3 regions of the Proteus vulgaris genome follow, and region 2 is predicted to be linked to each of the others. Evidence: predicted binding sites of a transcription regulator. Region 2 holds the regulator's gene; each other region holds the start of a gene.

Region 1 (4,904 bases), 1.2 Mb from region 2:
TTGGAGCATTGGCTTTAATTTTCTTAGGTTTTGCCGGATTAGGCATCAGTATTTGGCCTAACATTATTCCGCCTGCCGTGAGTTTTGTAGCAGCTTCTGCACCACCAGAAAGCCAAGGATTTATGCTAGTTGGCGCACTCTTTATTATTCCAATTATTCTCGTTTACACATTCTGGAGTTATTACGTTTTCAGAGGAAAAACCAATTATGAAGAAGGCTATCACTGATCCACAAATACAAAGCAAACCCTCATTATTAAAAAAATGGGGCTGGCTAATTACAATTTGGTTTTGTAGTGTTTTAGCTTTATTTGCGGTTTCTTCTCTTTTTCGATTCTTAATGACGCTTGCGGGAATGAAAGTGAAGTAAAGGCAAAACACACACAGCAATATAAAACATAGTACCGCACAACGGTAAAATAAACACAAAGGGCTGATATTATTTTAGCCCTTTCTTATTTCCCATAATTAACTAAAATTAAATCAAACGCATTGATAAAATAACTATAAATACATCATTTTTGATTAATAGTAAGGGATAAAATCTTTTTTATTCTGTTATGACGATAAATAAAGATATAAAAAATCCTATAAAAAGCCATCTTCACTAGAAATAAAATAGAGTACTTGTTGAATTCAATTTCTAAAGTAATTATGATACCCGCCGCTTAGCACTCCACACCTGTATTAGTTTATAAAGACGTATATTGTGCATCATTTAGATATTACCTATTTGATTAACTTAAAAATTAAGCTTATATCCCTATGAAATAGAGGGAATGACCATAATGTCTTTTTAAAAAATATATTTTGATAATTTAGAATTATCTTAATTGCTAAGAAAGATCACCTAAACTAGGCTTACGTATTGTTGCTACTAAATTAAGGATGAAGTCATGAATTGGTATTTGGAAGTCATTAAAAATAATTACGCTAACTTTTCAGGTCGTGCTCGCAGAAAAGAATATTGGATGTTTACTCTGGTAAATACCATTATCATTACTGTTCTATATGCTATTTTAATGTCATCAATAGACATGAACACTGGTGAAACGAGTTCATTAGGTTCGATTGTAGGTATTATTATCGGTATTTATTCTTTAGCTATTATCGTACCTAGCCTTGCTGTAACTATTCGTCGTTTCCACGACCAAGATAAATCAGGTTGGATGTTCTTACTTGCATTTATTCCTGCTGTTGGTGGATTAATTGTTTTTGTCTTTATGTGCCTAGAAGGAACTAAAGGCGACAACAGATTTGGCCCAGATCCTAAAGCTTAATCTATTACTGGCGTCATATAAAAATACAGTGAGTATACTATTTTAAGTTTACTCACTGTATTAATTGATTTTTCTGCCTTTATTTCAACTATCTAAAACTATTTCTTTCTTCAAATAAAATAATACCAGCCCCCGCCTACCACATTGTATTTTAGTGTTTTTATTTTCTTCTAATTTCTCTAATTAATGCCTCTGAATTATTACCACAAGCTTATTACATTGATTTTTAAGTTTTTTCTTTATCGTAATTTGAGCCTAATCACACAATGATAAGTAAAACATACACCTCACTTTACTAAATCAAAGTTAATGTTGATAATGACTATCATTATTAATTGAAAATGATAATATCTACATCGAAAAAACAATTAAATGAGTCAGGTAAAAAAACGTGAGTAACCAAAAAACACCTCAAGAAAAAAACATTTATAAACCAGCGCCTCCTCGCCTAGTTCAAGTAAAACGTATTACTGATGTCACGCCAGGAATGCGCTGTATTACCTTTACTAGTGATGATTTAGATACTTACCCTGCTGATACAGCGGGCGCACATCTAAAAATATTTTTACCATTAGAAGGTCAAGTGAAGCCTACAGTACCGGGTTTTTCTGAAAAAGGCCCTAAATGGCCTGAAGGCGAACCAAGATCGATTGTACGAACTTATAGTGTTCGTGCTATTCGCCCAGAGCAAAAAGAGTTAGACATTGAATTTGCCGTTCATGACGATGTTGGCCCAGCTATTCATTTTGCACTAAATGCTAAGCAAGGCGACTACATTGGGATCACTAATCCAGGTGGCCCTGATCCCCTTTTAGCCCCTGCGTCACATTACTATATGGCAGCCGATCCAAGTTCATTACCTGCTTTAATGGCTTTAATTGAAACCATGCAGCCTAATGTTCAAGGAAAAGTCGTTATCCGAGTAGAAGACGAAACGCATCGTCAAGAAATTAAACGTCCTAATGGATTAGAAATAATCTGGCTGATTGGCTCAGTTGAAGAACAAACTGAAAACTTAATTAATGAATTTATGTCATGGGAATTACCTGCTGAAGATGTGGCATTTTGGATTGCAGGTGAAGACAAAATTATTCGTGCATTAAGACGTCATATTCGTCGTGATAACGGTTATGATCGTAGCTTAATTTATGCCATTCCTTATTGGCGTTTTGGTTATGACGAAGAAGGTTATCACGCTGAACGTCACCATGTTATGGATAATGAAGACGTAAGCTAAGCAATAAATTAAAGATTAAACGTTGGCTGTACAGGCTGCATATTAACTCCCTCAATAATATGCAGCCTTTTTTATTTTATAAAAAATTTCTTATGCCCAATTTAATCATTATAAGCAGCTAATACATGATGACATAATGTAGATCGCACACAATCTTCCTGCATAAACTTAATCACACCTACTCGACTATTAGCCTCAAATCGAATAAGAGCATCCGCTAATCCAGACGGTACACCAGAAGGTAAATCACACTGTGTAATATCTCCATTTACCACAACAGTGACATTCTCACCCATTCTAGTTAAGAATAGCTTCATTTGATTCACAGTAACATTCTGTGCTTCATCTAAAATAACAAATGCATTTTCAAAAGTACGGCCTCGCATATAAGCAAAAGGTGCAATTTCAACCTTGCCAATTTCAGGACGTAAACAATACTGTAAGAATGAAGCGCCTAAACGTTTCACTAATACGTCGTAGACAGGACGAAAATAGGGTGCGAATTTTTCCGCAATATCACCAGGTAAAAACCCAAGATCTTCATCTGCCTGCAACACTGGTCGAGTAACAATAATACGTTCTATTTCTTTATTAATTAAGGCATCGGCAGCCATTGCAGTACTGAGAAAGGTTTTGCCACACCCTGCTTCCCCTGTAGCGAAAATAAGATCTTGATGTTTAATTGCATTCATATATTGGCGTTGTACTTCATTGCGAGGAGATAACAAGCGTTCATCACGCTTTTCTCTCGCCATACCAATGGTATCAATATCCCCAAATCCTGGTAAAACCATAACATTATCTCGATGCGCCCCATTACGTTGTTCTTTACGTGAGGTGCGTTTATTTTCTCGGCGTAAACGTGTTGCTGCTTTTTGTCTACTCATAGTGGTATTTACCCTTGTTAGTCTTCAAAAAGTCATCGACATCTCTATTTGTATTCCATTCGCTTACCGATGAGTCCCCTTCAGACTCTGTTTAGTCGCAGAAAACAAAAAAACCGGTCACAATCCTGAACATTAAACATCAATGAACGGTTGTTGCCGGTTTTCTGTGAGTAACGAGATATTTCCATTGCTTCTATCATTCATATTCCCCATCATGGAGTTAGAGTGAAAATTAACGAAGCTTTATGACAGTATAATGACAAAAGAAAAATATTTTCAATACTGAGTCGATCTATAACGAGATGAACTTAACATAAAAATAACAATAAATGTTATTTTAGGGGGAGTAAATGAATTTCTTACGATTACCTTTTATTTATTGGTTACTACTTAACCTAATTCCATTTATTGGTTTTGAACTTCATTCAGGCTCTCTGAATATGGGTTTCTTTTTTTATTTAGGTTTACTCACGATTACGACTTCTGGGATCTGGCTTTTTTATTGCCTCTCATTTTTTATTAAACAAAAAACATCTCCTAATCCCAATCACACACCTCGACAATTAGTGACAAGTGGCCCTTATAAAATTAGCCGTAATCCTATGTATCTCGGTTTTTTGGATATCAGTATTGGACTGTTTTTTATTTTTGGTAATTGGGGATTTTTGGGTGCTGCGATTGCGTTTTACTTTATTACTGATCGCTATACGATAGTACGTGAAGAAAAGATCTTAAGTGAGTTATTTCCACAAGCGTGGCAACAATATTGTCGCCACGTTCGTCGTTGGATGTAATCTCAATAATAACCCTTAAGGCTGTTTGCAATTATTTGCTAAACGATAACCAGCCTTAATAGCCTCATTCTCTGTTTTAAAGAAGACAGCATTTTTATCTGACATGGTTTTATAACCAGAGCAATGGGCAAAATGATAAATCTTGCTATTTATATTACCCTTAATACTTTCAGATTGTGCTGTACTTACTTGTTTAGGTGTTTCAGTTTTAGCTTTAGTGACAGGTGCATTATTTGTTGCAGATAATCCGGCACCACTATTTTTATGTCCTAATTGCCACTTCACTTCTCCCGTTACAAAAGGATTATGATATCCAACGACACGAGCAATGCGATTATCACGCTCTTTTTCCCATACCGTTGGTGGATAAGCCTTATCCCAAGCCATTAATAATTGTTGTTGCTGACGTGACATTGAGAGGTTATAGCGGTCATGTAAATAGAAATAGACCCTTGCTACTTGACCTTTCACTTCATTACGAGGCTCAAAGGTGCGTGAAGCAAAATCAACACGGCTACGACATTGGCCATATTGGTAAGGCGCTTGAGCAGGTAATTGCCCAAAGCTGAAATTACTACGATCGCCATTAACTTCACCAATAGAAGGCGCTAAATTATGTAAATCAGCTTCGATCTTGCCAAACACAGGATCGTTTTTCACACAATTAGCTCTTCCTCCATTTTGCCAGCATTGACGCTGATGCCCAA
Region 2 (4,904 bases):
TACATTACTTGATAGTTTACATATCTCAAAAGCCATCATTATTGGGCACTCCATGGGGGGAAAAATAGCAATGGCAATGACGGCATTAGCACCAGAGCGAATTGCTCGCATTGTCGTAATAGATATGTCACCTGTAGCTTACAATGTCCGTCGCCACGATAACATTTTTGCGGCACTCGAAGCCGTCAGTAAAGCTCAAGTTACACGACGTCAAGATGCAGTAGAAATTATGAGTCCCTTTATTAAAGAAGAGGGAGTTATTCAGTTTTTACTTAAATCATTTAAAAGTGGTGAATGGCTATTTAATTTATCTGCAATCAAAAATGCTTATTCAGACATTATTGGTTGGAAAGAAGTTCCTGCTTGGAATTATCCGGTGCTATTTATTCGCGGTGGTTTATCACCTTATATATTAGATGAATACCGTAATGATATTGCACGCCAATTTCCGCAAGCTAGCGCTTTTGTCGTAGCAAATACTGGACACTGGGTACATTCAGAAAAGCCTAGCACTGTTATTAACGCTATTCGTCGTTTTTTATCCAAAGCTTAATTTATTGCCTAAAGTGACGCCATTAAGAAAGTAATAATTTAGCTGAATGTATAATTATTGTACTTAATCACGCAATCTGTCGATAAAAAGACCAAATGACAATAGGTTAAACTCAGGAAGCAGTGGCAGGACGCCACTATGTGGGGTATTATTGGGCGTTTCGCAATTTAGTCATTGGTATACGCCCTTTCACAGCAAAATTTATGGCAAAAGAACAAACTGATCGCACCACACTGGATTTGTTCGCAGATGAACGCAGACCTGGGCGACCTAAAACAAACCCGCTTTCTCGGGATGAACAGCTTAGAATTAATAAACGCAACCAATTAAGACGAGACAGAGTCAATGGTTTACGTCGAGTTGAGTTGAAATTAAATGAGGACGCTGTGAATGCACTTAATGAGTTGGCGACTGCAAGAAATGTTAGCCGTAGCGAGCTTATTGAAGAAATATTACTAGAACAATTGGCGCAAAATCACGCCTTGAAAATACATCAAAATGAGAATAGCTAGCAGCTAAACCACACAAATTCGACAGAATTACACTGCTATTTTCGTCAAAATACGTTTTTTAGTTTTCTATTATGAAAACAAGATGTTTATTTTTCACTAGTAATTGTTCAAACACAGACAAATATACTCTAACTATTTTGAAGTGTGGCTAGGTGGTAAGTAAAGGCGTTACTGGTACATACAAAGTATGTAATTAGTACGAATTAACGTAGCCAACAACGCAACAATTTGAAGTATAACGAATATAGAATAAAAGAGGTTATCTCACTTTATGGCAATCATAGGTATATTCTTCGGCAGTGATACCGGCAACACTGAAAATATTGCCAAAATGCTTCAAGAAAGACTGGGGGCTGATAATGCCGAAGTTCATGATATCGCAAAATCCAGTAAAGAAGATATCGAAGCATTTGATATTCTGTTACTAGGTATTCCTACTTGGTATTATGGTGAAGCACAATGCGATTGGGATGACTTTTTCCCAACACTAGAAGATATTAATTTTGACGGTAAGCTGGTTGCACTGTTCGGTTGTGGCGACCAAGAGGACTATGCAGAATACTTCTGTGATGCAATGGGCACAATCCGCGATATTATTGAACCTCGTGGTGCTGTCATTGTGGGTCACTGGCCAACAGAAGGTTACCATTTTGAAGCCTCTAAAGGGCTTGCAGATGATAATCACTTTATCGGCCTTGCGATTGACGAAGACCGTCAACCAGAATTAACCGAAGAGCGTGTTGATGCTTGGGTTGCTCAAATCAAAGAAGAAATGAGCCTAGATGAAATTCTGGGATAAATAAATACTCAATATTGAGAATGATAATTATTCAATGGTGTGCTAAGATAGTGTGATAGGTAGGGGTGTTTATTTTTAAATATCATGCCTATAATCAATAAGGTTATTTATTCACCCGAGTGTTAATGAATCAACCCTATTAGTGAGCACAAAAATTAAATTCACCATTAGCAACAGGATTAAATCCGCATGACCGACAATAATAAAGCGTTAAAAAATGCTGGGTTAAAAGTTACACTTCCTCGCTTAAAGATCTTGGAAGTGCTCCAGGATCCTGAGTGCCATCATGTCAGTGCTGAAGATCTCTATAAAAAACTCATCGATATCGGTGAAGAGATTGGTCTGGCAACCGTGTATCGCGTCTTAAACCAATTTGACGATGCTGGTATTGTTACCCGACATAATTTTGAAGGTGGTAAATCAGTATTTGAATTAACTCAACAACACCATCACGATCATTTAATTTGTCTTGATTGTGGTAAAGTTATCGAGTTTACAGATGATGCGATTGAAGTGCGCCAAAGAAACATCGCTGAACGTCATGGTATCAAGCTTTCCAATCATAGCCTTTATTTATATGGCCACTGTGCTGAAGGCAATTGTAAAGAAGATAGCCACGCACATGATGAGAAATAATTCATTCTGGATAATCTCTCAGTAAAAAAAAGGAACTGTCTACAGTTCCTTTTTATTGCCTAAAATCCGAGGATAACTCTACTTAGCCACACTGATACTGTGTTTAATATGTTTTAAATGAACCACGATAGTAAATGTAACAATGACTAACAGTGACCAAGAGCCCCATTTTCCTGCATGTACAGCAGACCAAGCACCAATTTGGTTAGGATATTGCCATACGCCAAAAAATGTACCGAAATTCTCAGCAAGCCAAATAAAGAAACCTATCAGAACAAAAGCCAATAATAGTGGCATTTTTCGCTCTGTATCATAAGGCGTAAAATAAACCACACTACGGGCATAAAGACCTAAAATAAAGGCAGTTAAATACCAGCGATAATCACCGATAAAGTGATGAGAAAAGAAATTAATATAGATAGCGAGCGCAACCAAAGTTGCCATCCAATAAGGTGGATAATGTTCAATTCGTACTTTTAAAAAACGCCATGCTTGAATTAAATAACTTCCTACCGCGGAATACATAAACCCTGTAAATAAAGGGACTTCCCACAATTTAGTGTAAGCAAAATCAGGGTATTTCCACGATCCAATTGCCGCTGATGTTTTAAATAATTCCATCACAAAACCAACAATGTGGAAAAAACAGATCGCTTTTAATTCATCCCATGTTTCGAGTTTTCCCCATACCATCCATAATTGGAAAGCAATAGCGAGAATAAGTAAAACGTCATAACGAGGTATCCCTAATATTCCTTTACTTGGTGTTACAAATAAAATAAAAAAGAAAAATCCCGCAAATAAACAAGAACGCGCTTCTTTCACACCAAAAAAAAGAAATTCAACAATAAATCGTTTTATACCTTTAAAAGGCTTCAATGGTGGTTCTAATAAAAAATCATCCAATCGCTTTAACATGCTTCTTCCTGAAAACGTGCATTATTAAATAGTATTCAATGCAGAATAATAAATTAAGGAGAGATAAAATGAATGAGAAGAAATTTGCCATAGAATGAAAAAACGCACAAGGATGAAAAGGACGAAAAAGAAAGGATTTAAAAATAAAGGTATTTACCCCCCACTACGATACCCACTCTGACTGCCTTTTAGGGTAAATACCTTACGCAAATTTTGCGAAATAACTGAAGCTCAAGAGATAAACATAACCCACTCACATTTATCTCAGACGACATAACATGACATGACGACTTTACTTCTACTTTTTACTACTGCTGACAACTTCACTTTATTAACGAGGCTAATTTTTGAGAATAATATTTATTCTTTTTAATTTATCCCTACTCTTTCTATTAGTTATTTTTACTTATCGTAATCGTATTTAGCTTTTTATTTTTATTCAGGATAAAGTGCAATTAATACACTTTATCCTCACTCTGATATTAGAAAATAGTAAATGGCATAATTACGTTAAATTTAACGTCTTTTTCATCTTGGAAGATATTACCAAAACCACCTTCATAACTTGGGATATCGGAATGGTTATCATAACGGGTATAATGAAGCTTAAAGAGTGTCCCTTTAGCGCGACCTTCTTGAACCGTATACATAATATCCGCATTCCACGCACTTTCTCTGATGCGCTGACCTTGATCATAAATGGCTTTACCACTTGGTTTAGCATCCCATGCATAAACATAAGAAGTACCTACCGCCCAGCCAGATAGATCCCAATTTTTCAGGTCGTACATTACACCCGCATAAAGTGCTTTTTCACCGTTGGCGTTAAAGTCAGAACGACCATCCCACCACACATCAAGACGACCATTTGATGTCGCCCAACCCGGAGTCATACGTTGTAAGAAATAACCTTGATTACCTTCAGCTTTAACCCATGTTCCTTCTACTTTGAAGTCAAATACATTGTAGGTATAACCAAAAGTCAGTGCTTGTAACCATGCCAGCCCATCATAAACATCATTAACGCCACCACCGGTCACTTTATCTTTAGCACCGTAGAATTGGTAAGACGTTCTTAATGCATTGTCAGCAATTGGGAAATCATAAGAAACTTTACCAAAATACTGATCGATATAACCATCAGCCTGACCAAATGCAGCTTCTAACACAAGGCTGTTTTTAAAATCATATTTGGCGCCGAAAGAGTGAAGATAGCTGATATTCGTTTCTAGATCAGCTTTACGGAAGTTATACATATTCCGATACCATGGTGCTTTGTATTCATCTGTCCACATATAGGAGAAAGATAATTCACCACTTTTATCGAAATCGAAGACTGCACCAGCTTCAGCACCGCGGTAAGTTCCTGGTAAGAAGCTCCAATGTGGACGCAATAAACTTTGGCCTTTAGGTTGAATATACCCACCTTGTGCCCAGAAGTTGCCTAATTTGAATTTCGCAGCTGCTTTATAAACGCTCATACCAC
Region 3 (4,904 bases), 1.2 Mb from region 2:
GTTCCTTTTATTGCTCATATTTATCGTCCTGGAAATGAAGTCCCTAATACCTCCAGTCGTAATCGTTCCTTTTTAGTAAAAGGAACATTATTCCCTGAATCAACACATCGTTTTTCAATTAACTATCGATACACAGACTTACTGTTTGGCGATATTATGCCTCTGAGATTAGAGTGGGCTCGTTACGAAAAAAATGTCGTGACTCAATGGCCACTAGCAACGATTAATCAACAGGCGGGAATATTAACTTATCAGTGGAAACCAGAAGATAAGCAAGCGGATTTTCTGTTACGTTTATGGGGTAATTTAACTTCAGGGCATACGAATACTCGTGGTGGTGAACCCAGAGTCTCAATGGAGATTGATTATGACGAAAGGTATTTATCTAAATGGGATGCAAAAGTAGATACCCATTTTATTGATACAGCTTCTCTTTATCAAAAAAATAACCGCTATGGTGTGGATTTATCTTCTATATTTAAATTATCACCTCAATTTTCTATTTCATTTTCCAGTAATTATCAGTTTGAAAAATTAGACAGTGATGAATTGGAAGTACCTACAGGGCTTGATTTTGTTACCGCCGGGCGAGCAGGGCAGCGTCATGAAATTAATTTAGCCCTTTCCACAGATTGGAAGCCACTTTCTTGGTTAGCCATTACTGCGGGTGGGAAATACCATTATTATCATTTAACAGATACTTTTTTAAATAATAAGCGAAGGAATAACGTAAAAGGTTATGAGAAAACTCCCTCTATTAGAGGATATATAGTAAGTTATAAAAGAACATTGACACAGGAAGAGTGTTATTTAGTTGGCACTCTATGTGGAATTACGGAACAACAGTTACCAGAAAAATATAAAAGAGTAATAAGAGATCCTGAACTTAGAGAAAAAAGAAGGATAGTACAAGCGTATAAATTAACTCATCCAGAGTATGAAAAACTACCTGATAATATAAAAAAAGAAATTAATCGTAAAATAAAAATCTCAAAACAAATGCATTTTGAAAATAGAACATATCTCCGTGATGAGAATGGAAATGTTGTTTTCAACTCTACTACTATGAGACCAATGAAAACAGAGTTATTATATTGGGGTTTTGATGAATATGGAGAGTTATTAAAAAGCAATAATATTTTGTTAAACGGTTATATTAATATTAATGAAAAAGTACCTGATCCAATTACAGGTGAATTAGTTAATAAATATGAAATGGGCGTTTCTAATCCAATACCTATTTATCTTGATGATGATAAAGATAGTTTTGCACCAGAGGCCAGCTATCATCATGGCGCATTTTCACCCTTAGTGTCTGCGACGGTATATGCCAACGATATATTGCGTTTTTATGGACGTTATACTGAGCAGCTACGGTTACCCAGTTTATTTGAAGATACCAGTGGTTTTTCTGGGTCAAAAGCGCGTTATTACGGTTTTAAATTAAAACCCGAGCGTGCGAAAAGTACAGAATTTGGGGCTGTTTTCGATTTGACAGATTGGCTAAATGTTGAGCGCCATGCTGATATTAAAATAAATTATTTTCGTACCAATATTGAAAATGTGTTTGATAGAGATGCGAATTGGCAAATTAGGCAATTTGAAAAGCAAATATTAGAGGGGTTAGAGGTTCAAGCTCGCTTTGATAATGGCTTTATTTTTATGGATACGGCTTTAGTTTATAGCCATAAAAATAAAGTATGTGATAAAAATGCCTTTAGTAACTACGATCCTTCAGGGTTATTAGGTGTTAAACAATGTATGACGGGGGGTTATCCCGGTGGTTTTTTACGTACTTCTATCCAACCTAAATATTCGGTTAATTTACATTTAGGGACTCGTTGGTTCGACAATAAATTAGAAATTGGTAGTCGTTGGCTTTATTCATCAGAAGTGGAAAATAAAGATGAGAAATGGCTAAAAGAAAAATTACCGAGTCAGATGTATGGCAGAAATAATAACCCAATGCGTTGGGCAAAAGTCTTTACCGTTGATGCTTATATTAACTATCAATATAGCCCTAATTTATCTTTTGAAATAACAGGCAGTAATTTATTAAACGAATATTACATTGATCCTTTAACGCGATCAGGTATGCCTGCACCCGGAAGAACATTCCGATTAGGTGTGACAGCACAATTTTAATTAAAAGAGAGTAAGGAGCTTTTATTTATGTTGGCACTTTCTGTCAGGCATCCGTTTAATATTTATTATTGGCTGATTGGCATATCGTTAGTTTATATCGGCGTATTAAGTTGGGTGTTGCGTTCACTTTCTATGACAGAAAGTGCACACCATATTCATCAGCAACAAGAAAATACATTATCCGTTTACCAAGTGGTATTTTCATCACCTCAACAATCTACAGTGGTGCCTGAGCCGATTGAAAAAATTGAACCTCAAGACAGCGCCATTGTTTTACCAAGTTCAGAAAAAGGGGAGTTTGTTGAAGCACCAAAAAAAACACCTGAAAAAATAAAAGAAAAGCCCATACCTCTAAAACCAATTACACCCGTAAAAAAACAGGTGGTGCAAGAAAAAATAGAGCCGACAAAACAGCGTGATTTAGAAAGCCAAATAGCGCAAACAGCTTCAGAAGCCTCGGCAGAAAGCTTAACGCAACATACGGCAAGCTCGTTAGCAGGAAGAAGTCATGCGTTAAGCGAGAAAGGAATAGGGCAAGGTGAATCTGACAATCACTATATTAGTTCACTGCGCCGAGAAATAGAGCGTCATAAACGCTACCCATCACAAGCTCGTCGCATGCAACATGAAGGTCAGGTGGTGGTGAGTTTTTCACTAACATCAGAAGGTACAATTTCAAGGGTTGAGATAGAAAGTACCTCAGGTATTTCTTCTCTTGATAATGCGGCTATTGCTGCGGTTAAACGTGTAAAGCCCATAGGCCCTAAACCTGAAAACCTATTGAACCCTTTAATTGTCTCATTAGATTTTCAATTAAATTAGTGAGCTAGCGAAAGCACTTAAGTTGAATTTAGACTTAAGTGCTTTTTTATAAAGTTGTTTTTTGTGCACTCATTCGCATTTTTCCAATTACAAGCACATAAATGTTTGTTGTTAATGATATTGATTATGATTAACATTAATAATTATATTTATTATTTAAAGTAAAGCTTGCTTACTTGGAAATTAGTTATGTTTAAATCCGCTGTTTCTACTACCTTTTTTTTCCTTTTCTCTCTCTTTGTTAATACCGCTAGCGCTTCTGATGTGGGTGCAGATAGTGAATCTTGGCCTCGTACATTTACTAGCGTGGATGGTTCTAAAGTTGAAATAAAAGCAAAACCACAACGTATTTTATCTGCATCGGTTTCTATCACAGGGACATTACTCGCAATGAAAGCCCCCGTCGTTGCAAGTTCAACCGCAGCAAATGGGCAATATTTTGCTCAATGGGATAAAGTGGCAAAAGAAAGAGCGGTTGAAAAATTATGGTCAGCAGGCAGTGTTTCATTAGAGATGGCTTATCTTTATTCACCTGATTTAATCGTTGTTTCCGTAAATGGTGGTGATACGGTTTATCCACAAGTTGAACAATTTCAACAAATCGCGCCGACTATTGTTTTAGATTACGGCAAACAGAGTTGGGAAAGCTTGGCTTTACAATTGGCACAAGCGACAGGCCAAGAAAAAGAGACGGATATACTATTGCAGCATTTTGCAAGCTTAGTAAAAGAAGGGAAAGAGGCGCTACAACTGCCGGAAGGTCAGGTCAATATTATCTCTTATTTTGGTGCTGGTACTGTTAATCCCGTTTCATTACCTACCAGTCCTCATGCAGTACTATTACAACAACTCGGTTTCACCATTGAAAGTGCAGATCTTGCTTGGCAACCGAAAGATAAACCCGTTTCAGATTTTGTGTGGGCTCAATATGAGCATTTAACACAACTCACTGCACCTACAACGTTTCTATTAAGTGGAACCGCTAAAGAAGCCGATATATTTATGGCTGATCCTATTCTTGCAAATCTGCCTTCTGTTAAAAATAAGCAAGTTTATGGTTTAGGTGCAAACTCGTTTCGTATTGATTATTACAGCGCGCAAGAAATTATCAGTGATATGGTCGCGCGTTTTAGTCAGCATAAGTAATAACGTATGTTTACTTCTCACCACAGCATAAAGTGGGGAATAAGAGGCGCTATTCTCCTATTGTTCTTTTTTGCACTATTAAGCTTATTTGTTGGAAGCAGGCATGTTTCTATGTATACAACATGGCAGGCTTTTGCCAATTTTGATACGACAAATAGTGAGCACTTATTAGTACGTTATCTACGTTTTCCTCGCACATTATTAGCAATAGTGATTGGCGTTGCATTAGGTGGAGCAGGAACGTTAATGCAAGCTTTAACACGTAATCCACTTGCCGATCCGGGGCTGTTTGGCATTAATGCTGGAGCAATGGTGGCGATCGTCTCTGTTATTGCATTAACGGGGATCACTGATGTCACTATTTATATGTGGTTTGGTTTATTAGGGGCATTCTGCGCGGGTGTTGGTGTTTATCTTCTTGGTGGTGTAAGACACGGACTTAATCCTGTGAGAATGGTGCTTGCAGGTGTTGCCCTTTCTGTCGTTTTACTCGCTATTACTCAACTTGTTACGGTCAATAGTGATGAACGTGTTTTTGATCAATTCCGTCATTGGGTTGTGGGTTCATTGCAAGGGCGTAGTTTCGATGTTCTGTACCCAATTACTGTGTTGGTTGTGATTGGAAGTGTGATTGCTTACTCGCTAACACGCTCGTTAGATATCGTGACATTAGGTGATGATATTAGTCATGCGTTAGGTGCAAACCAAAAACGAGTTTGGCTATTGTCGGCATTTTCAATAGTTCTTCTTGCTGGAAGTGCTACCGCAGCGGTTGGCCCTATTAGCTTTTT

The links. The regulator Fur, encoded in region 2, represses iron uptake genes when iron is present. The targets are predictions, from matches to a motif close to ATAATAATGAGAACNACTATCAA.
Region 1: the regulator Fur is predicted to act here: its motif matches at 1,592-1,614, upstream of LW139_RS11630 (siderophore-interacting protein).
Region 3: the regulator Fur is predicted to act here: its motif matches at 3,082-3,104, upstream of fepB (Fe2+-enterobactin ABC transporter substrate-binding protein).

The regions. Positions count from the first base shown of each region.
Region 1 is NZ_CP090064.1:2,385,900-2,390,803, forward strand. Features, by position in the region: gene cydB (cytochrome d ubiquinol oxidase subunit II) at 1-227, shown strand, start outside; gene LW139_RS11620 (DUF2474 domain-containing protein) at 208-369, shown strand; gene LW139_RS11625 (DUF805 domain-containing protein) at 896-1,279, shown strand; gene LW139_RS11630 (siderophore-interacting protein) at 1,671-2,516, shown strand; gene phoH (phosphate starvation-inducible protein PhoH) at 2,618-3,403, opposite strand; gene LW139_RS11640 (methyltransferase family protein) at 3,754-4,197, shown strand; gene LW139_RS11645 (endonuclease) at 4,213-4,904, opposite strand, start outside.
Region 2 is NZ_CP090064.1:1,151,147-1,156,050, reverse strand. Features, by position in the region: gene ybfF (esterase) at 1-553, shown strand, start outside; gene ybfE (LexA regulated protein) at 757-1,065, shown strand; gene fldA (flavodoxin FldA) at 1,337-1,864, shown strand; gene fur (ferric iron uptake transcriptional regulator) at 2,054-2,500, shown strand; gene LW139_RS05475 (DUF817 domain-containing protein) at 2,579-3,418, opposite strand; gene chiP (chitoporin ChiP) at 3,901-4,904, opposite strand, start outside.
Region 3 is NZ_CP090064.1:4,371,927-4,376,830, forward strand. Features, by position in the region: gene LW139_RS20490 (TonB-dependent receptor domain-containing protein) at 1-2,145, shown strand, start outside; gene LW139_RS20495 (energy transducer TonB) at 2,173-2,967, shown strand; gene fepB (Fe2+-enterobactin ABC transporter substrate-binding protein) at 3,157-4,113, shown strand; gene LW139_RS20505 (FecCD family ABC transporter permease) at 4,225-4,904, shown strand, end outside.